2 regions of the Paenibacillus sp. JL3B1040 genome follow, and region 1 is predicted to be linked to the other one. Evidence: riboswitches for the same ligand, from Rfam matches in the RefSeq annotation. Region 1 holds a riboswitch; the other holds the start of a gene.
What was found. Region 1 has a riboswitch for S-adenosylmethionine ahead of ACZF99_RS21555 (methionine ABC transporter ATP-binding protein). Riboswitches for the same ligand answer to the same signal wherever they lie in the genome.
Positions count from the first base shown of each region.

Region 2: linked by a shared signal. The riboswitch ahead of metA (homoserine O-acetyltransferase MetA) and the one ahead of ACZF99_RS21555 (methionine ABC transporter ATP-binding protein) in region 1 are both predicted to bind S-adenosylmethionine.

Region 1 is NZ_CM169317.1:4,706,273-4,717,647, forward strand. It holds gene ACZF99_RS21540 (SDR family oxidoreductase) at 1-381, opposite strand, end outside; gene ACZF99_RS21545 (MetQ/NlpA family ABC transporter substrate-binding protein) at 798-1,670, opposite strand; gene ACZF99_RS21550 (methionine ABC transporter permease) at 1,735-2,403, opposite strand; gene ACZF99_RS21555 (methionine ABC transporter ATP-binding protein) at 2,403-3,419, opposite strand; SAM riboswitch class I at 3,525-3,686, opposite strand; gene ACZF99_RS21560 (Cthe_2314 family HEPN domain-containing protein) at 3,783-4,499, opposite strand; gene ACZF99_RS21565 (UbiD family decarboxylase) at 4,514-6,280, opposite strand; gene ACZF99_RS21570 (COX15/CtaA family protein) at 6,425-7,396, opposite strand; gene ACZF99_RS21575 (thioredoxin family protein) at 7,534-7,902, opposite strand; gene ACZF99_RS21580 (DUF2515 family protein) at 8,053-9,348, shown strand; gene ACZF99_RS21585 (putative polysaccharide biosynthesis protein) at 9,854-11,375, opposite strand, start outside.
Region 2 is NZ_CM169317.1:1,597,819-1,609,193, reverse strand. It holds gene ACZF99_RS07125 (putative sporulation protein YtxC) at 1-696, opposite strand, end outside; gene mqnC (cyclic dehypoxanthinyl futalosine synthase) at 813-1,949, opposite strand; gene ACZF99_RS07115 (PTS fructose transporter subunit IIABC) at 2,611-4,560, opposite strand; gene ACZF99_RS07110 (DeoR/GlpR family DNA-binding transcription regulator) at 4,588-5,334, opposite strand; gene ACZF99_RS07105 (trans-sulfuration enzyme family protein) at 5,506-6,669, opposite strand; gene ACZF99_RS07100 (aminotransferase class I/II-fold pyridoxal phosphate-dependent enzyme) at 6,666-7,883, opposite strand; gene metA (homoserine O-acetyltransferase MetA) at 7,873-8,808, opposite strand; SAM riboswitch class I at 8,923-9,053, opposite strand; gene corA (magnesium/cobalt transporter CorA) at 9,540-10,475, shown strand.

The DNA.
Region 1 (11,375 bases):
CGGCAGCACGAGATGATCCAGCAGCAGGCTGCCGACCAGGTTTCCCTCGATCATCGCCAGCACCTCGGTCTGGCTGTAATCGGCGAACAGCTTGCGCTCCCGGATAAACGGGCCGGCATTGTTGACCAGAATATCGATCGTTCCCAACTGTTCCCCCACCTGCCAGGTCAGGTCCTCGATTTGTTCGCGGCGCGAGACGTCCGCCTGCACCGCGATGCAGCGAACGCCCATCCGCTCGATCTCGGAACGGAGGGAGAGCGCTTCCGCTTCGCTATGTACGTAATTCAGCGCGATATGGCAGCCTTGCTCCGCCAGCATCAGCGCTGTTTTTTTCCCGAGGCCCTTCGCGCTCCCAGTGATTAAGGCGACTTTCCCTTGCAACGTTCCTCCTCCTCCAGATGCGATTATCTCAAGTATAAAAGATTTGGCGCGTTCCCACAAACAGCTGCGGCGTGACATCCTCCCTTCGATGATGCCGCCCGCCTATCTTCAAATGCATAAGTGCAGTTGATTTTCGCCAAAATGCCCCGCAGTCAGCTCTCAGATGCATAAGTGCATTTAAATTCCCGTAAAACAGATGTTTTCAAGCGAATCGCCACCAACCAGATGCGCTTTTGCATTTCAGTCGGCTTCTATCGGGAATTTGCCGGAGAGGTACTGCAGTTTTGCAGTTGAGGTGAATATGCCGATGCGGACAATGGGTTCTTGCCTTGATCAGGCGGCACCACTTCTCGTCGGCTCCAGCAATAAAAAAATCCCGCTGCATGCGCAGCGGGAACCCTTCAAGCCTAATCATCTTAAAATACCGGAACAAGCGCTCCTTGATACGTGTCGTTGATGAATGTTCTGACCTCATCGGAAGTCAGAGCTTTCGCCAGCTTCTGGATCGCTTCGGAATCCTTGTTGTCCGGGCGGGCGACCAAAATGTTAGTGTACGGCGAATCCTTATCCTCGATGAACAAAGCGTCCTTCGTCGGATTCAGCTTGGCTTCCAGCGCGTAGTTCGTGTTGATCAGCGCCAGATCCACTTCGGCCAATTGACGTGGCAGCATGGCCGCATCGGCTTCGATAAGCTTCAGGTTTTTTGGATTTTCCACGATGTCCTTTTGCGTCGCGGTGATGCCGGCATCGTCCTTCAGTTTGATCAGCCCTTGCTTTTGCAGCAGCAGCAGCGCGCGGCCGCCGTTGGTCGGGTCGTTCGGGATCGCGACTTTCGCGCCGTCCGGAATTTCGTCCGCAGATTTGTATTTGTTGGAGTATGCGCCAAACGGTTCAACGTGAACGCCTACAACCGGAACGAGGTCAAACTTGTTTTGCGCGTTTTGTTCGTCGAGATAAGGCTGATGCTGGAAGTAGTTGGCGTCCAGTTCTTTTTCGAACAGCTGCACGTTCGGCTGCACATAATCGGTAAACTCCTTGACTTCCAGTTCCACGCCTTCTTCCTTCAGCTGCGGCGCGATAAATTTCAAAATATCGGCGTGCGGCACCGTAGCGCCCACAACGAGTTTCACCGGCTCGGCTGCGGTTTCGTTCTCCGCATTCCCTTCGGCAGCCGGAGCGTTGCCCTCCGCCGCATTTCCCGCACCGTTGTTGGCGGCATTGTTGGTGCCGCAAGCGGCCAGCACCAGTACCAAAACGAGCGTCAACAAAGATAAAGTCCATTTTTTCATTGCAAATTTCTCCCCCTTAAAAGTGTGTTTTTGAATAAGGATTTCTTATCTATTTGGTATTTCCTTATTTCCGCGTAAAAAAGATCACCAGCCGGTCGCCCAGCATTTGCAGCACCTGCACCAGAATGACCATGAAAATAACCGACACGATCATGATTCCCGTCTCATACCGGTAGTAACCGTAACGGATCGCCAGATCGCCGAGTCCGCCGCCGCCGACCATCCCCGACATCGCCGTGTAGGACACCAGCGTCACGACGGTGATCGTCATGCCCGCGATCAGACCGGGTAGCGATTCCGGCAGCAGCACCTTGCGAATGATCTGGAACGAGGAAGCGCCCATTGCCTGGGAGGCTTCGATCACGCCCCGATCCACCTCGCGCAGCGCCGTCTCCACCAGCCGGGCAAAGAACGGAGCCGCTCCGATCACTAGCGGCGGAATCGTTCCCTCCACGCCGGTGGATACGCCCATGATCGCCCGCGTGACCGGAATCAACGCGACGATCAGGATGATGAACGGAACCGAACGAAGGATGTTGACGACGAGCGAAATTAACCGGTAAACCCATCCCAATACCAAGGATTGGGAACGCGAGAAAGTGAACAGCAGCACCCCGAGCGGAAGACCGATCACGAAGGTGAACAAAGTCGCGTAACCCATCATTTCCAACGTATCCAGCGTGGCGGCGCCCATCTCCGACCAATCGATCGTTCCGAAATCCAGTCCTCCCATTAATCGATCACCTCCACGTCAAGATCGCGTTCCCGCAGCAGCGCAAGCGTGCGCTCCACCCGGTCGTCTTCGCCTTCGAACGATACGGTCAGTTGACCGTATGGGGTATCCTTGATCGTTGATATCGTTCCTTGCAGGATGGCGAAGTTGACGCCGGTTTCCCGCACGACCTGGGATAACACCGATTCGTAGGTTTTCGCCCCCAGGAACGTGATTTTGACCAGCCGCGACCCTTCGGGATGCGGCAGCGAGGCAGCCAGCCTCACGCCCTCTTCCCCGGCCGACTCCCGGTAGATAAACTCCCGGGTCACCGGATGCTTCGGTTTGAGGAACACTTCCGTCACCGGCCCTTGCTCCACGATGCCGCCTTCATGAATGACCGCCACGCGGTCGCAGATGCTTTGGATAACGTGCATCTCGTGCGTGATCAGCAGAATCGTCAGTTGGAACCGCTTGTTGATGTCCAGCAGCAGCTTCAAGATGGAGTCCGTCGTCTGCGGGTCGAGCGCCGAGGTGGCCTCGTCGCACAGCAGCACATCGGGATCGCTGGCCAACGCCCGGGCGATACCGACCCGCTGCTTCTGGCCGCCGGACAACTGCGCCGGATACTTGTGACGGTGCTCCTCCAGCCCAACCAAGGCGAGCAGTTCATTCACCTTCTCCGCGATGGCCGCCTTCGGCGTTCCGATCAGCGTTAGCGGAAAAGCGATATTATCGTAAACGGTGGCCGAAGAGAGCAGGTTGAAATGTTGAAAAATCATCCCGATCTTGCGCCGCCGCTGTTGAAGCTCACGCTTGCCGAGCTTCGTCAACTCGACTCCGCCAACCCACACCTCGCCTTTGGTCGGGCGCTCCAGCAAATTGATGCAGCGAATCAACGTGCTTTTGCCCGCGCCGGAATGGCCGATGACGCCGAAGATTTCTCCTTTGCGAACGCTCAGGTTCAACCCGGACAGCGCAGTGGTCGCCGTTTTTTTCGTGCCGTATATTTTCGTAATCCCTTTAAGTTCGATCAAGCGGCTAACCTCCTGTACCTAGCATGAACAATTATCGATCGGCGTATGAAAAAAGAAAGAGCCCCTCACAGATTCAAAGGGCTCTCTTTACGTAAAGACAATGCCTTCTCATCTGCCAAAACCATCTGCGTCCATACGCATCGGTTTTGAAGGAATTAGCACCATGACATTCGGTCCCGTGACGAACGCGGCTTCACACTTCCGCATCACGGACGAATCGGTTGCTGGGCTTCATCGGGCCTTTCCCTCCGCCTCTCTCGATAAGAAAAATATGAAATTATAGAGTCGTATACTGAAACTATTGATGAGTATAAAGAGTTTTGACCGTTTTGTAAAGAGGGAAAAAATGAACGGCTGACCTTCTCAGTCCGCCGCTATTTTTTTCCATCGCAGATTGACGTAGTCGAACACCGTGAAATACGTGTCGCAAACCATGCGGTAACCCTGCTCCAGGTCGCGGATATGCTGGTCCAGATCCTCCAGGGCGACTTTCCCGTACAACGCCTGATGCCGCTGCCACAAATCGTCCTTCATCTCTGAATTCATGTAATGAATCTCCGTGTTTCTCCGGCTCCGCAGAACGCCAAGCGCTTCCCGGTAGGTCTCCTTAATGGCGGACAACCGGTTTCCGAGCTCGGTATGCGTCTTCAGATAAGCGAACTGGCGCAGTACGGTAAAATACGAAAAACGCGTCTTCACCTTCGCCGTATTCAAATCGAACAGCTCGTTCAGCACCGTCCCGAGCTTGTCCAGCGCCGAAAATACGCGAATGAAACCGTCCTTGTAAAAGTACACGTACCTCGCGTAATCGGTCCGTTCGACCGTGTCCATGTCCTCGACAAATTCGGTCCGCACCTTTTTGCGGAAAAAGGCGGCCGCATATAGACATTGTTCGAGCTCATCCAACGAAGAGATCAAGCCGTGCACCCAAATCTCCAGCTTGCGGAAATCATGCGAAGGATCCTGATGCTCTTTGATTTCCTTTTGCAGCAGCCGGGTCGTTTGCACCATCGCGTCGATCGTTTCGGCCAGCCGTCCCTCGTTTTGCCGAGGCGGCTCGCCAAGCAAGCTTCGCAGCATAAGCATCCCCCGATTCACAGAAAGTAGGATTTCCAACGCTGATCCACCAAGGACACGATGTCCTCTTGCGGGAACAGCTCGTCCGGATAACCCGGTTTCATGCGGGCATCGATGACCAGCGGCAGACCGTAGGCCAGATGATGCTGGCGGATCTCGGAGGCGGCGTAAATGTCGCTAGCCGGGTTAAACCGCGTAAACACCGTCCACAGGAACGCCGTCTGATCATGCGCCGCCGCTTCGGCGTTATCCACCAGCACCACAAGCGGCCAAGCGGTCCCGCGCTCGCGTAGACGGCCAAGCAGCCGCCCGGCAAGCTCCGGCTCGTCCTCATAGGATGCACCGGAAACGACAAGACATCCGTCATGAAAAACTTGGATGCGGTCGATTTCGGCGAGCTCGCCTTCCTCATACGTACGGGGCAGTTCCCGCACCGGATCGCCAACGCCGATCAAAATCGCTTTGCTGCCGTGGTTCAGCTTATGGCCGGTATAATCCAGCGTATCATGCGAGGTGTTGTTGAGAATAAACAGATCCGTCCGCGGATCGAAACGCTCCAACACCGTCTTGAGCAGCAGGCGGAAATCCGCCAGATCGATCGGCTTGTCCGTCAGCATGAGGAATTTGGTCAGCGAGAGCTGGCCTTCCCCCAGGATGCGGAACGCCGATACGAGCGCCTCGCGGGAGTAGCTTTCGCGAACCACAGCGGAGCTCAACGCGTGAAATCCGCTCTCCGCATACGTCCACAGGGAGCGCACATTCGGCATGACGATCGGGAATGCCGGCGACAGCAGCTTTTGCAGGAAATCGCCCAGGTAATAATCCTCTTGCCGCGGCTTGCCGACGATCGTCGCCGGATAGATGGCGTCCTTCCGATGCCACATATGGTTGACGTGCAGCACCGGGAATTCATGCTGCAAGGAATAGTAGCCGAAATGATCGCCGAACGGGCCTTCGAGTCGGCGTTCATGCGGCGGGACCAGCCCGGAAATGGCGAACTCCGACTCGGCCGGAATGCGGTGGCCGCCCAGCGGGTTTTCCGCCATCGGCAGCTTTTCGCCCAAAATGAAGGAAGCGACCAAAAGCTCCGACAAATGCTCGGGCACCGGCGAAATCGCCGAGGCGATCATGGCCGGCGGCCCGCCCAGGAACACGGAAACCGGCAGCGGCTCGCCGCGTTTCTCGGCCTCGTGGTAGTGGAATCCGCCGCCTTTTTGGATTTGCCAGTGCACCCCGGTCGTCTGGTCGTCATATAACTGAATCCGGTACATGCCCAGGTTGTTTTCTTTCGGCTGCAGCGGATTTTCGGTGTAGACGAGCGGCAGCGTGATAAACGGACCGCCGTCCTTCTGCCAGCTCGTGACCTTCGGCAGATCCTTCAGCGGCGCCTCCGTCCGGCAAACCTCCAGTATGGGGGCTTCATTTTTGGATACGGTTTTCATGCCGATCTTTAGCACATCGCGGATGAGTCCGCGTTCGTTCCAAATCGCTTTGGGGGAAGGCGGCAGCAGCTTATGTATCGCCTCGACCAACTGGTTAGCAAGCATTTCGGGACGGGGGCCAAAAGCCATCTCCACCCGGCGAGGCGTTCCAAACAGATTGGTTGCCACCGGGAACGGCGTTCCTTTCACATTGGTAAACAGTAAGGCCGGGCCGCCATCGTCGATGACCCGCCGGTGAATTTCAGCCAACTCCAGATAAGGGTCGACCGGCACGTCGATGACGGCCAGGTCGTTTTCTTTTTGCAGCGCATCGATCCATTGCCGCAAGTTCTTATAACTCATCTCTATGATCCTCCTAAAAGACGGGGTGTCTCCCGATCATTACATCCGTTATAGACAAAAGTATACCTTACCCAAGCGGTCCCTTGGGTGCCCGTCATTCTACAGATTCATGACAATCGCAGCAGCATTGCCCTGTGGCGGACCTTATACCGCCTTGCCGGCAGGCGGCGCCTGTACCTCGATCGCTCGGCTAAGCTGCCAAGTCCGAACGCTTAAGTAGCATAAGACCCCAAACAAAGCGGCCAGCACGACAATGTGCGCCAGCGAAGCGAACAGATACACGTGATAATTCGTTAGCGTCAGCACGATGCTCGCCCCGGTGAACACCTGAACGATCACCAGCAGCGTCGCGGCGAGCCCAAGCTTACGGATTTCCGGCAGTCCGGGATGCTTGCGGTATGCAAAATGTCCGACCGTTGCGATTACAATCAACAGCAAGGCGGCCGCGACCCGATGCATAAAGGCGATGCCTTCCCCTCCGGACAATCCGGGAACAAGCTTCCCGTTGCATAACGGCCAACCGCTGCACCCGCCGGCCGAATCCGTATGGCTGACATACGCGCCGATATAAACGACGACATAGGTGTAGCCGGTCGCCAGCCAAGTCAGGTTGCGGAATGCTTTCGATACGCGGGCTGGCGGGGCAGCAGCAGAAGACTGCTTCGCACTGACTTGTCCGCGTTCCTCCTGACGGACGCCCAGCACCAGCATGATCGAGTTGGCGAAGGCGATCAACGAAAACCCGAAATGCAGCGCCATAACAGCGGACGATGTAGGATAAATCACCGCCATCGCTCCCATAACGGCCTGTACCATGACGAAGATCAGCGCCAGCAGGGAGTACATCCGCAGGTCTTTACGATTCTTCCGATAGAACCAAAAGGCGACGAATGCCGCCAAAGAGACCAATCCGGCCGCCCCGCTGACGGCACGGTGGGAATATTCGATCATCGAAGCAAGGGTATGAGCAGGAACAAATTTTCCGTGGCACAGCGGCCAATCGTTGCCGCAGCCCAGTCCCGATTCCGTTTTGGTCACGACGCTGCCGCCCAGCGTGGCGAGGAACATCACAAAACAGGAAGCATAACTGAGCCATTTCAAATATTTCGTATTCAAACGGTTCACACCTTTTAGTTAATCGCTAAATCCCTTTCATTATAACCGATTAAGTCATCTCTTTCATAGAAAATGTTGAAAAATAGACACCGCCGCAAGGAAATCTCCTGCGGCGGTGTGAGAAATATAACGGCGTCTTATAATGTATCCCGAGTCTCCGGCGTGTCGTGTAGGGTGTGATACACGTCCAAAGCTTGGTTCAGAAAATGCTCGATTTCCTCGCGGGATTTGCGCAATTTGTTGACGAAACGAACCAACTCCCGTCCGTCGGTATAAGCGACGAAGCTCGGTATACCCAGGATATTTTGCTCCTGGCTGACATCGCCGACCTGATCGACATCCACTTCGATCAACGTTAAACGTCCGGCGTATTTCTCCTCGACTTCGGGCATAAAAGGATCTATAAATTTGCAATCCCCGCACCAGTCGGCTTTGAATACGGCCACGATCAAGTTGCTGGATTGGATGCTGACCTGAAATTCCGCGGGAGACGTTATCTTTTTCATAAGGCAATCCTTCCTTTCCTTCAGAGTACTTCCAGTCAACCAAAAGCGGGAGTGGAAGTCAAATCTTTAGGGAATACTAATACCGTATTATTCCTTGCCGGCCGCTGAATATTCGGTTGCTCGATCGATGAGAAGGGAGGGCGGAACCGCATGGATCACCCCCGTCAGGGCGAGGGGAAGGCGATCGATTTGCGAAGATTGATGTTCCGCCTGCCCGCCGCGATCTCAACCATGCTCAGAAGCAAAACCGCCTCGCTCTCCGACTCGTCCCGAATGCGGAAAGAGACGGTTTCTTTGGGCTGGAGCGAAGCGGCCGCCCGCACGGTGATCGCCGAAATCGAAGAGCAATTGCGGCGTTCCAAGGTGTCCCGGCCAGCGCCAGCCGAAGAGGAGTACAGCGCTGAGGATCTGCGGCTGGCCGAAGCCATCGCGGAGGAAACGCGGTTGGCCGGGGCAAGCAACATCAGCCGGACGGCGGCATATCTCGCCTGCTACCAAGCCTGTCCCGAGCTGCATTGGGCCTTCCTCGCGCACATGGTCTCACGCAATGCCGGCTGGAACATGACGGACCTGCACAGCAGCCGAATGGCCGATGTGATCGACGCCGAAGAGAAGCGGCTCACCTACCGGTTTCTGGAGCGGAGCAACGCTTTGATCTTCCAGGACGCCTACCCGCAGCTCAGATTGTATATGAAGAGCCGGGAGCTTGGGGCCAGCCGATTCCATCTGCTTCCGTATTTTCAGGTCTCCCGCTTCATGCGGCCGTTCTGGGAGCGGTTTTGGATCGACCGCGGCAGCGCCTTGCTTACCGTCGGACTGATCATCAACGAGCAGAACTATATCGAGAAACGCGTCGTGCGCCATCCTTACTTCCAGAAATACGTCACAGGGAAAATAAACTTTCGCCTGTTCAGCCTGGCCGGATTAAACCAGGTGGTGTTCCCGCTGAGCGAACAGGCGGAGGACGGGGCTGCCGCCGGGAAGGCGCGCCGCCTTTCGGGGCGCACCGTCTCCGACTTCGGCAGCCTGCCGGACCGCATCGCGTTAGGCAAAAGCCTGTACGCGATGCTGATGGGCTACCGCGCCGTGCGCAGCGGCGCGGAGCGGTTCGCCGCGAGCGTGCCGCACAGCGGCTCGCGGGCGGATTATTGGCCGGAGCTGTTCACGGCCAATTTGGAAGAAGCTCTGACCGCCAAGGTGCAGGGGTCAGAGCTTCTGGCGCAAGAGACGCTGCCGCCGGGCCAGCGTCTGTACAGCCCCAAGCTGCTGAGCGCTTGGGGCGACACCGCCTATGAGCCAATCTCCCGGGAGGATTGGCTCAAGGATACCCGCGCGCTGGACGGCATCAGCGCGCCGAAGGCGCCGTTCCTGTGCGACATCAGCCGCGCGCACCGGAACGGCATCCTTGAGACCGCATTACTGCACGATGCGGTGGAGGAGCGCTGACCCTGGCCACGGAGGGGGGCGGGCCCCCCTTCTCCGGCTTATTTTGCACCATTATCCCGTATGATCAGGTAACACTACAACAAGCCAATCGGGAGCTTCCCCTGCCACTCCTACTTCCCTGAACCAAAGGGATAATCGTGCAATGGGTGGCACACAGTAAGTACACTGGGACGGGAGCATCCCCTGCCACTCCTACCTCCCTGAACCAAAGGGATAATCGTGCAAAACGGCGGCACACATAAGAACACAGGACGGGAGCATCCCCTGCCACTCCTACCTCCCTGAACCAAAGGGATAATCGTGCAATGGGCGGCACACAGTAAGTACACTGGGACGGGAGCATCCCCTGCCAACTCCTACTTCCCTGAACCAAAGGGATAACCATGCTAAGGGTCGCACACATAAGAACACTGGGCGAGAGCATCCCCTACCATTCTTACCTCCCTGAACCAAAGGGATAATCGTGCAATGGGCACCAAACGTTAAAGTACGGGAGGAGTAATCCTCACCCCACCTGCCGTCCTCCGCGCTGCAACCGCATGAGCGGGGACAGCACCTTGCGCAGCGGCGCCGGATAACCGGCCAGCTCGTCCTTTCGGACCACGCGCAGCAAGATGAGCAGCACCGGATACAGCGCGACGACCGCCACGCCAACGATGCAGCAGGTCAGGAAGAAAGCAACGCGCGCAGGCATCAGCTCTACCATTTGGATCCCGGCCTGGTTCAAGCCATAACCGACCCCCGACAATGCGACGACCGTCACCAGGAACCCGCCCCAGCGGCTGCCCATCAGGGAGAACGGGACGATTTGCTTCATCGCCCGCACGTTCAACAGCGTGATCACGAAGAAGCAGAGCCCGGTGGCGATAACGATGCCATAAATCCCCCAAAACTGCGCAAGCACATAGCTGGCTGCCAGCTTGACGAGAACCCCGATCCCCACGTGTACCATCGACAGATTGGCTTTACCAACCCCAAGCAGGATCGAATTGCTAGTCATCATCGTGATCTGAAAAATGGTCGCGAACGTCAGCAACGCCACAATGCTGCTGCCGTCCAGGGTACTGAACAGCAACCCGTTCACGGAATAGGCCGCCGTTCCCAGCGCGAGGATGATCGGCATTCCGCTCAGCACCGCAACCCGCATGGCCAACGTAACCTGACGCCGCAGATGCTCTTCGTCCTTCCGCGCATAAGCGGCCGAAATGATCGGCACCAGCGATTGGCTTAGCGCGATCGCCAAGATCGGCGGAATGCCGGCGATCATCTGCGCGCGGTTCCCGAGAATGCCAAGGATGTACGTGGCTTGATCGGAACCGATTTGCCCGGTCAGCAGCGGCTTCAGAATCGAGTTGTCGATGAAGTTGACGGCCGGTACCGCCAGCGCAGTCAACACGATCGGAATCGACAGCTTGAAAATCTCCGCATAAATCCGCTTAAACGAAAGCCGCCCGGCCCCCTTCTCCGGCGGCCCTTGCCGCTCGGCCTGGTCCTGCCGCTGCAATTTCATGCTGTAGACGAGCATGACGACCAGCGCCGCCACCCCTCCGAGCACCGCGCCGAACGTCGCGCCCGCCGCGATCCGCTCGCCCGAGTACCCCCAATGAAACAGCACAAACGCCAAAATAATGCCGGTAGCCACCCGCACTATTTGCTCGATGACCTGTGAGACGCCTCCGGCGATCATGATGTTCCGCCCCTGCAAATATCCGCGGATCATCGCGATCAGCGGAAACAGCAGCAGTGCCGGGGCTAGTGCGCGGATGGCGACGACCGATTCCGGAACGCCGGAAGCCTTGGCATAATAGGGCGCCAGCGCAAACAGCAGCCCGAACATAACCACGCCCGCCACGCCCGCAAATAAAAGCGCCGCCTGGTAGACGCGACGCGCTTCCTCCGGCCGACCCAGCGCATGCCGCTCCGATACCATTTTGCTCAACGTACTGGGAATGCCAGCCGTCGCCAGAGTTAACAGCATGAAATAAGCCGCATTCGCTTGAGAATAGGACGCGTTCCCGACGTCGCCG
Region 2 (11,375 bases), 2.7 Mb from region 1:
CCGGGCCACGACCCCGCCGGAAGCCGGGACGTGAACCGGCGTAAACTGCTCGTTCAAGATAGCGAATTCGTGGCCGTGCTTATGCATCAAATGAACCAGCGGCGTCAAGGGCTCCTGAAAATATACGAAATACTGCAGCAGCCCGATAAACTCCTCATACTGCTTGTCAAGCAAAAACTCATCCACGGCAAAATCCACGATATCCCGCAGCTTGTCCTCGTATGCCTTTAGGCGAAACGTGGCGAAGCCATCCAAATGCAGCTCGGAGGATGCCTGCAAATACTCGCGCAGCGCTTCTTGAACCAACGATTTGCGCTCTTCGCGCGAGCCGCCGGCTTCGGTGCCTTCCGTGAGCATGCGGTCGACCATTTGTTTGACTTGCAGCGCTTCATCTCGGGATTCGAAGCTGTAGTCCCGTTTCATAACTCGTCCGGCGAGCTCTTCTTCTTTTACACTTACGATATATTCCGCAATTCCCAGCGATAAAAGGTCGATCAGTCGTTCCGGGTTGTCTTGCCCGCCGTCCGTCTCCGTCCGGCCGCTTACCACAGCCTCCAGCACACCGCCGTCGGCCGCTTGAACCCTAAGCTGAACCCCACGGTTATGTAAGCTGCTTAAGGCATCCTGCATCATGCTTCTGAACCGTTCCTCCGATTCGGCGGAACCGCAATTGACGCGTACGGTAAAAAAATCCATGAACCTGGCCCCCTTCCGCTTCCTTCTCCAAGTATATGGCGGGAAGGAAACGGATATACGGGAACGGTTCATGGAATGAAAGGCAGATCTGTCAGTAAATTTCCAGCAGGAAAGCGTTAGTTCTGCATAACAAAATCGCGTTCGACCGTCGTTTCTTCGTCGAAGACACGCAAAATTTCGTATTTCGTATTGCGCTGGGCCGGGATTTTCCCTGCCGAGCGGATGATCGACAAGATCGACTCGATATTGACTTTATGCGTCGCGCCGGCGGACGATACGACGTTCTCCTCGATCATGGTGCTGCCGAAGTCGTTGCAGCCGAATTGCAAAGACAACCTGCCGACTTCCGGTCCCATCGTCACCCAGGAGGATTGCAGGTTCTTGATGTTATCCAATACGATCCGACTGATCGCTACCGTTTTCAAATAAGATTCCGGCGTTTGGCGTTCCGCTTTCAGATTCGTGTTATCCGGCTGGAACGTCCATGGAATGAAAGCCAGGAATCCTTCCGACGGATAGCCGTTTTGAATGCATTCATCCTGTGCTTCGCGGACGCGCAGCAAATGCAGCGCCCGTTCCTCCATCGACTCGCCGAACCCGATGACCATCGTAGCCGTCGTGTTCATGCCGATTTTATGCGCGGTTTGCATGACGTCCATCCAGTCTCTCCAGGAGCCCTTCAGCCGGCTGATTTTCCGGCGTGTCCGGTCGTCCAGGATCTCGGCTCCGCCGCCCGGCAGCGAATCAAGGCCCGCCTCGTGAATGGCGCGTACCACTTCCTCCAGCGAAAGGCCGTCCGAAACTTCTTTCATTTTCATAATTTCCGCAGGGGAGAAGGAGTGCATCGTGATGTCCGGAAACCGCTGCTTGATCGCTTTAAGTAAGTCCGTATAATAGCTGAATGGCAAATTGGGGTTGGTGCCGCCTTGCATCAGGATCTCCGTGCCGCCAACATCAATCGTTTCCTGGATTTTCTGAAAAATCAACTCGTCCGCAAGCACATATCCTTCCTCGGAACCCGGCCGTCGGTAAAATGCGCAAAACCGGCAATAGACGTCACATACGTTCGTATAGTTGATGTTCCGTCCGATCACGAACGTCGTGATGGGTTCGGGATGCTTGCGTTCCATCAGGATGTTGGCGGTATGGCCGATCTTCTCGACCTCGTCGGATTCGAACAGCCGAACCGTGTCTTCCAGATCCAGGCGTCCGCCTTGCAGCGCCTTGTTTAATATATCGTCGATTGCAGTCATGATCACTGCCTCCTTAAACCTATAAATGGAAACCTGGGATTGCTGAAAATTTAAAATGATAATTTAATCGTAACACAATACGTTCAGAAAAACAGCACCCTGTTCGGAGCCTGTTCGGAATGCGATTGCCGCTTCAGCCTTTCGCGGATTGACAAAGCGGCGGGGAACGAAGAGTATCGACGATACTAAAGAGAGGCTGATCCTTGCGACGATCAGGATGCAGGAAACGAGTGCGGCGGATCCCGCACAAATTACGGCCCGTCAAATCTGCGCGACCGTCCAAAGAACAATGAAGAAGCATGTTCTGTCTGGACCGGATTGCGCGGAATCGTTACCCGCTGGCCAAAATCTGGTGACCCTTCATCTCTTGGAGAAGTTATTGAAATAGTTGCACCTATGCAGTTATTTCACACGATTCCGGCAAATCAGACTCATTAGTTGCAAAAATGCATCTAAATTCGCTCAATCCGCTGTATTCCGCGATTATCGACGAAAATAACTGCATACAGACAACTAATCCCTGAAAAATGGCGGATTCTGCTAATTTAACTGCACCTCCACACTTATTGCTAAAACAAAAAGCACTACCGGATCATCGGCAGTGCTCTTTCCCTTTGCTTGGCACCCTCTCATTGGTTATTGCCTATTTCGCTGCCTTCACTTACAAAGCCCCGTTCCGCTTAGGTTCAAGCGTTTTCTTCCAGAGTCCCAAAACAAGACCCGATAATACCGCCCCTATCACTACCGCGAGGAGGAACAGCAAGGCGTGATTCGCCAATGCCGCTACAAATATGCCGCCGTGCGGAGCCGGGATGTTGATATGCCAGAGTTGGGTCAAACCGCCAGCTACCGCCGAGCCCAAGATACAAGAGGTAAGCACGCGCAGCGGGTCTGCGGCCGCGAACGGAATCGCCCCCTCCGTAATAAAGGATAACCCAAGCACATAGTTCGTAATGCCGGATTTCCGTTCATCTTCGGTAAATTTCCGTTTAAATAGCGTTGTGGCAAGAGCAATCGCAAGCGGAGGAACCATCCCGCCGGCCATAACGGCGGCCATCAGGGTACCGTTAGTGTTGCCGCTTGAAGCAAACACGCCGATGGCAAAGGTATAAGCCGCTTTGTTGAAAGGACCTCCCATGTCGATGGACATCATACCCCCAAGGACCAGCCCCAGCAGCATCGCATTGCCTGTGCCCAGATTGTTTAGTCCCGAAACCACCCAGTCATTGATCGTGCTGAAGACAGGATCAAAGAGGTAATACATGATAACGCCCGTAATCAGAAGTCCTGCGACCGGATACAGCAAAATCGGCTTCAAACCGTCAAACGTTTTGGGCAGACCGGCAAAACATTTTCGCAGGCCAATAACGATATAACCGGCCAGGAAACCGGCTGCCAAACCGCCGAGAAAACCGGAATTGGAATTTACGGCCATCAGACCGCCAACCATCCCAGGCATTAATGCCGGACGGTCGCCGATGCTCATCGCGATGAAACCAGCCAAAATCGGAATCAGGAAATGGAACGCCCCGTCGCCGCCAATCGTCATCAGCAGCTTGTAAATCGGGTTATCTGCTCCGCCTACCTGTTCAAATAGGAAGGAGATGGCGATCAGGATGCCGCCTCCAACAACAAATGGAAGCATATGGGAAATACCATTCATCAAATCCTTGTAGATTTTGCTACCGATTTTGGTCTTTCCTCCTTCTGAAAAGCTGCCAGCCTCCGCTTTGACACCAGAGGCTCGATAAACCGGAGCGTCTCCCCGGACCGCTTTCTCAATCAGCTCCTGAGGTTTGCGAATACCGTCGCTTACCGGTCTTTGCAGCAGCGGCTTGCCGTCGAAGCGGCTCATCTCCACCTGCTTGTCGGCGGCAAGAATGACGCCTTTGGCGCGGCGGATTTCATCCGCGGTAAGCACATTTTTGGCTCCTTCTGAACCATTGGTTTCGATGCGTATTTCAACGCCCAACTCGGCTGCTTTTTTCTTCAGCGCGTCTTCGGCCATATAGGTATGGGCGATGCCTGTCGGGCAAGCTGTAACCGCGACTACAAAGTCCCCGGATTGGGCAACGGTCCGCTCCGCTCCGGGTTGTTGGTTTGGCCCATCGGTTGCCTTCAGATCTGGCTGTTGCGCTTCCTTTGCCTTGTTCTCCTCCTGCTGTTTCTCATCAAATAAAGCAACAACCTCTTCGGGCATTGAAGCCGTCTGCAACCGTTCCATGAAACCTTCGTCAAGCAGCAGCTTGGAAAGAGAAGCCAGAGTTTGCAGATGAACATTGCCCGTTCCCTCGGGAACCGCAATCATGAAGAAGAGGGTGGCCGGCTCTCCATCCAGCGTATCGTAATCGACGCCTTTGGCACTTTTGGCAAAAACAATCGTCGCCTCGTTAACCGCCTTCGTTTTGGCGTGGGGCATCGCAATGCCTCCGCCGATTCCGGTGCTTGCTTCCGCTTCCCGCTTCAGAATCTTTTCTTTGAACAAGACCCGATCGTTAATCCGTCCGTTGGCGACCAGACTGCCAATCAGTTCGTCGATCGCCGCTTCTTTAGTAGCTGCCTTCAAATCCATAATCATCGTTTCTTTAATCATCAGGTCCGTAATTTTCATAACTTATCCCCCAGCTTTATATCATAGTTACTCCGCAATTACTTTCGTTTTCTGCGTGATGGAGGTACGCCATCGTTCCGGCATTCTGTCGGTGATCAGCACGGCTTGTTCCAGATCAAAAAGCTTGGCAAAGGTCACTTCCCCGAGTTTGCTGGTATCGGCAAGCACAAAAGATTGACCGGACAATTCGTGGGCCCTCCGTTTAATCAGGGCCTCTTCAGGATCCGGCGTCGTGTAACCCATGGCCGGGTCCACTCCATTGGCTCCCAGAAAACATTTGTCAAACCGGAAGTTGTCCAGGTTCTGGAGCGCGATGCTGCCGATGACCGCTTTCGTATGCGTTTTCATCATTCCGCCGATTAAGTAACTGCGAATCTGTTTGCTTACCAGCGCTTCTACGTGTGACAAACCGTTCGTCACGACGGTGATGTCTTTAGCTTCAATATAGAAGATCATTGCCAAAGTGGTCGTCCCCGCATCCAGGTAAATACATTCCCCTTCCCGCAGCTGCGCCGCAGCCAAACGGGCAATAACCTCCTTTTCCTGAACGTTTTTGAACGTTTTCTCCTCCATGCCCAGCTCTTTGCTTCTCTCACCGGGCAAGCTGGCTCCGCCGTGAATCCGTTTGAGCAAATGCCTGCTCTCCAAATCCACCAAGTCTCGGCGAATCGTGGATTCAGAAGCTCCTATTAGATCTACAAGTTCCTGCAGCTTCACGATTCCTCGCTCATGTAAGCGCTGTAATATCAAATTGTAACGTTCTTCCGTCAGCATATAATACCTCCAACCGTTTTTATCATAACACATATTTCACTAAAATCAATCAATTTCATTCAAAAATGTTCAGAAATATTCATCATCCATTGGTAAGCATAGTTAAGGGTGTCCCATACGTCAACGTAGATGACGTATGGGACACCCTCCAAATTATCCCGATTCCGATGATTAACTGTTCCGTAACGCCTCATCCAAGTCGGCGAGCAAATCGTCGATATCCTCAAGCCCGACGGAGAAACGCAGCAGTCCGTCGGTAATGCCCCGCTCGGCGCGGACCTCCGGCGGCATCGAAGCATGCGACATCATCGCCGGGTAGGAGAGAATGCTCTCGACGGCGCCCAGGCTGACCGCCACCAGCGGCAGCTTCACCCGGTTCAGCAGGCGCTTGGCCCGCTCGCCCGAGCCGACGTCAAAGGAGACGACCGCGCCGTAGCCGGTCGACTGCTTCTCCTGTACCTCGCGGCCGGGGTGATCCGGCAGGCCGGGATAGTAGACGGCGTCGATATCGCCGCGGCGGCTCAGCCAATCGGCCAGCTTGCGGGCGCTCACTTCGCTGTGCGCCATCCGGGCGCCCAGCGTTTTCATGCCGCGCATCAAGAGCCACGAATCCTGCGCGCCCAGGACGGTGCCCAACCCGTTCTGCACGTATTTCAACTGACGGACCAATTCGTCCGTTCGGGCTACTGCCAAGCCGGCGAGTACGTCGCTATGCCCGCCGAGGAATTTGGTCGCGCTATGCAGGACGATATCCGTCCCAAGCTCGATCGGACGCTGGTAGTACGGCGTCATGAACGTATTGTCCACGATGCTGAGCAGCCCCTTCTCCCGCGCCCAGGCGGAAATGTCCGCGATGTCGGTAATTTTGAGCGTAGGATTGGACGGCGTCTCCATATATACCGCTTTCGTGTTGGCCTTCAGAGCCGCCTTGACCTGCTCCGGCTGCGTCATGTCCACGAACGTTGTGTCGATGTTCATCCGGCTCAAAATCGTCGACAGCAGCCGGTATGTACCGCCGTACACGTCTTCGGTCACAATGAGGTGGTCGCCGGCCGAGAGCAGCATCAAGGTGCTCGAGATCGCCGCCATCCCGCTGGCGTACGCAAATCCTTGCACCCCGCCTTCCAACACGGCAATGTAATTCTCAAGCGCCTGCCGTGTGGGGTTCCCGGAACGGCTGTAATCATGCTGCGGCGGGTTGTAAATATCGTGGTGGTGGAACGTCGACGCCTGATAAATCGGTACACTGGATGCGCCCGTCGCTTTGTCCACCTCACTGCCGAAATGGATCAGCTTTGTTTCGAATTTGTTTTCCCGTTTCTCCTGTCCGCTCATGCGCCTTGTCCCCCTTCGACTTCCTGCCGTGCCGCTTCCAGCGCTCCGCCCAAGTCGGCAATCAAATCATCGACATGCTCGATACCGACGGAGAACCGCAGCAAGCGGTCATCCACCCCCACCGCATTGCGAATCTCCTCGGGAATGTCCGCATGCGTCTGCACCGCCGGATACGTCATCAGCGACTCTACCCCGCCGAGGCTTTCGGCGAACGCGATCAGGTTCAGATGGCGCAGCACCGGCTCCACGTAACGGGCATCCGTAACTTTAAAGGAGAAGATCCCCGTGTTGCCGCTCGACTGCTTCCGCTGCGTGGCGTACCCCGGGTGATCCTCCAATCCCGGGTGAAACACTTCCGCCACCTGCGGATGCGACTGCAGGAATCTGGCGATGGCCAGCGCATTGCTCTCGTGTCGCTCCATCCGCAGTGCCAACGTCTTCATCCCGCGCATCAACTGGTAGGAATCGGACGGGCTAAGCACCGCACCAATCGAGTTGTGCAGGATGCCCATTTCCTGCGACAACTCCTCGCCTTTGGTGACGATCAGTCCGGCCAAGACATCGTTATGGCCGCCCAAGTATTTCGTCGCGCTGTGCACGACGATATCCGCGCCAAGCTCGATCGGCCGCTGGAAATACGGCGTCATCAGCGTATTGTCGACGATCGTCAGCAGCCCATGGGCATGCGCCCAAGCCGATACCGCCTCAAGGTCGGTGATCATCATCAGCGGATTGGTCGGCGTTTCAATGATGACGGCTTTCGTGTTGGACCGGCGTGTTTGCTCCAGAGCGTCCAGGTCGTTGGTATCCACATAAGAAGCGGTTACGCCATACTTGGACATGATCCGCTCCAGCAAACGGTAAGTTCCCCCGTATAAATCCAAAGACACGATCAGATGATCCCCTTGCGAAAACAACGTGAACACCGTCTGCAGCGCAGCCATTCCGGAGCTACAGGCAAACCCGGCATCCCCGGACTCCAGAGCGGCTGCCGCGTCTTCCAGCACTTTGCGGGTCGGGCTCTTCGTGCGGGCGTAGTCAAACCCCGTGCTCTGCCCCAGGCGCGGGTGACGAAACGCTGTTGCTTGATATATCGGGTAATTCACTGCACCCGTGACCGGCTCCTCCATCGAGCCGATTTGCGCCAGCCTGCTCTCAATGCGCCATTCCTTGTTCTGCTCCCCCACCTGCAATCCCTCCACGTTAGATCTCATATACAAAATCGGCCGTTTGATCGATATCGTACGGCGTTTCTTGATACACATAGTAGTTTAGCCAATTGGAAAATAATAAGTTAGCATGGGCACGCCATGAAGAACGCGGGGCTTGGGTCGGATCGTCATTCGGATAATAGTTCACCGGCAGTTCGATCTCCATGCCTTTGGCGACGTCGCGGTCATATTCCCATTTGAGCGATTCCGGATCGTACTCCGAATGCCCGCTCACGAAAATCTGTTTGCCGTCGCGGGTGGCAACCAGATAGATTCCGGCTTCGTCCGATTCCGCCAGGATTTGCAGCTCCGGCACCTGCTCGATGTCCGAGCGCTCCACGTCGGTATGCCTGGAATGCGGCACCTGGAACACTTCGTCGAACCCCCGCAGCAGCTTCACCTTCGGATCGTTTACCGTGTGGGAGAAGACGCCGAAGCATTTTTTTGCGAGCGGAATTTTGCGAACGCCGTAGTGGTAATACAAGCCGGCCTGCGAGGCCCAACAGATATGCATGGTCGAAGTGACATGGGTTGTGGACCACTCGAAGATTTCCTGCAGCTCCTCCCAGTAATTCACTTCTTCGAATTCCAGCTGTTCCACCGGCGCTCCGGTGACGATCATGCCGTCAAAGCGGCGGTTACGGATCTCGTCGAACGTTTTGTAGAACATCTCCAGATGCTCTGCGGACGTATTTTTCGAGGTGTGGGTGCTGGGATGAAGCAGGACGATCTCCACCTGGAGCGGCGTATTCCCAAGCAATCGCAAAATTTGCGATTCCGTGGTTTCCTTCGTGGGCATCAGGTTGAGAATCGCGATCCGAAGTGGGCGGATGTCCTGGTGGTACGCCCGGCTTTCGTCCATGACAAAGATATTCTCGCTAGTCAGGACATCCTTGGCCGGCAAATGATCCGGTACTTTAATCGGCATGGGGTTTCACTCCTTTTATTTAGCTTCATCATCAAATCATCCGTTCGAGGGGCCATTTATGCAGAATGACCTCTCTCACGGGGAGAAAGGTCATTACGTATCCGGTATGCGCCTCTCTCATCTCTCAGAAGCCGCCCCGCGTTCGAAGCTGACGGTTCTGCAAGAATTAGCACCGCTGCGATTACGAAGAATCGCCGGTTGCCGGGTATCATCGGGCTAGTCCCTCCACCTGCTCTTGATAAGATTTCGCTATATTTAGTTATGTTGAGGGCCTGGGCATCGCGCCTGCTCCCTGACATTCACTTTAAAGGATCGGGCGGCCTTCCGTCAAGAACCTGCGAGAAAAATCACACAGCGTTCATGACCGCTTCGCACCGGCTCACATAGAATACTTTTGGGTTGAAACATTTCATTCGCTGGCGTTATACTAGACAAGTGCCTTTGGGCCAAGACGGGCCTTAGGTTAAACGAATGTTCATGCAACCTAAAAATAGCGAGGTGAAACCGAGAATGGAAGGCGACCCGAGTCCGCAGAGGACCACCCAGGAAAACCAATTGCATAGGAAACCGACCCGCTGGGTGCCTGCGGAACGCTTAGGGCACTTTCGTTTCCCGGTGTTTGCATAAACGCCTTTTTGAACGTTCCGGGCGAGCCGACGGTTGGTCCCTTTCCTATGCTTCAACCAAGAGCATCCCAGGCCGGAAGGCTTGGGGAAAGGGAGTGAAAACTTATGAAAATCCGTCATGTCCAAGCCGGCGTATTTACCCCCGTAGAGGACGTGGAACTGACAACCACCGCTCCGGAAGAAGGCTTCTATTGGATCGATGCCGACGTCGATGACCTCGCCCTGCTGCAGCCCTTGTTTTCGCTGCATGATTTGGCCGTAGAGGACTGCTTGAGCGAAGAGGAGCAGCGCCCGAAGATCGAAACCTACGACAATCATTACTTTATCGTCGTTAACAGCATTCGCTATGATGATGAGGAAATTTTTCTACGCGCTTTGAACATTTTTTTGGGACGGCATTATATCATTACGGTTACTAAACAGAAAATCAACGAGCTGCGCGCCGTGAAACCGATCCTGTGGGAGCAGGAGGTCAGCGAACCCGACCGGTTCCTGTACCTGTTGGTCGACTTGGTGGTCGATAACTATTTCACCGTCGGCGACCGGATCGAAGTGAAGATCGAGAAGCTGGAAGAAGATATCCTGATGCATACGAAACGTTCGCACCTGAACGAAATCATCGGGCTGCGAAGCGAAATCCTGTGGCTGAAGAAGGTGCTCGGGCCGCAGAAGGAAGTCATCAACATCCTGAACAAAAAAGACCTCCGCCTGATCGACGATCAGCTGCAAAAATACTTCAGCGATATTTACGAAAACGCCGTGAAGATCTCCGAGAACTTCGACACGTTCCGCGAGCTCGTCGGCAACTTGCGCGAGGCCTACCAGGCCGCCATCGCCAATCGCGCCAACGAAATCATGCGCGTGTTCACCGCGATTACGACGATTTTCATCCCGCTGACGTTGATCACCGGCATCTACGGGATGAACTTTGATAATATGCCGGAGCTGCACTCGCGGTACGGCTACTTTATCGTCCTTGGCATCATGGGCGTGCTGGGTCTCGGCATGTATTTCATCTTCCGGAAGAGAGATTGGATATAAAGAAAGCGGCGTGTGGCGCGATAACGGGATGACGTGGATGCCCCGCGGATGCCGAAGATGTTGCGGGTGACGTGACGTCCCGGATGCCGCAGATACTGCGGTGACGGGATGTCACGGAGGCTACAGATACTGCGTGTGACGGGATGCCCGAAGGTTGCAGATACTTCGGGTGACAGGATGCCCGAAGGTTGCAGATACTGCGGGTGACGGGATGCCCCGAAGGTTGCAGATACTGCGGGTGACGGGATGCCCTGCAGACGACGGATGCGGGGATGCCGCGCGGATGCCTCAGATGCCGCCGGAACGCGGGGCCCCTTCTCGCCGCACCTAAATTGTTAGGCCAGCGCGGGCTGTTAAGCATCCGCGTTGGCCTTGTGCAGATAGATAAAAGTGTGTGAACTGCAAAAGTGCAGTTATTTTGCCGTAAAATTCTCAAATCGTGGCCATCAGCTGCAAAAATGCAGTTAATTTCGGCCAAATTTGGAGTTTTCCCAAAATCGCCCCCAAATGAACTGCACTTTTGCAGTTCATTTGCATTTTTGCGGCCTTATCGGGTCGAATGAGCTGCACTTTTGCAGTTCATTCGACCGTCGGAGGATTCACGCCTCCTGTAGTACCTCACGCAGTTGTTGGCGTTGCGGTCACAATGTTGCTGCAATCGCAATTGCGGCCATCGCTGATGTTGTGGGCCTTTGCTAGCCGTTGCTGATGTTGCTACTGCAGTTACTGTCATTGCTACCCCAAGTTGCTGATATTGCTACTGCAGTTACTGATATTACTACCTGCAGTTGCTGATATTACTACTGCAGTTACTGATATTGCGACCTGCAGTTTCTGATATTGCTACTGCAGTTACTGATATTGCTACCCACAGTTTCTAATGTTGCGACCTTTGCCGTT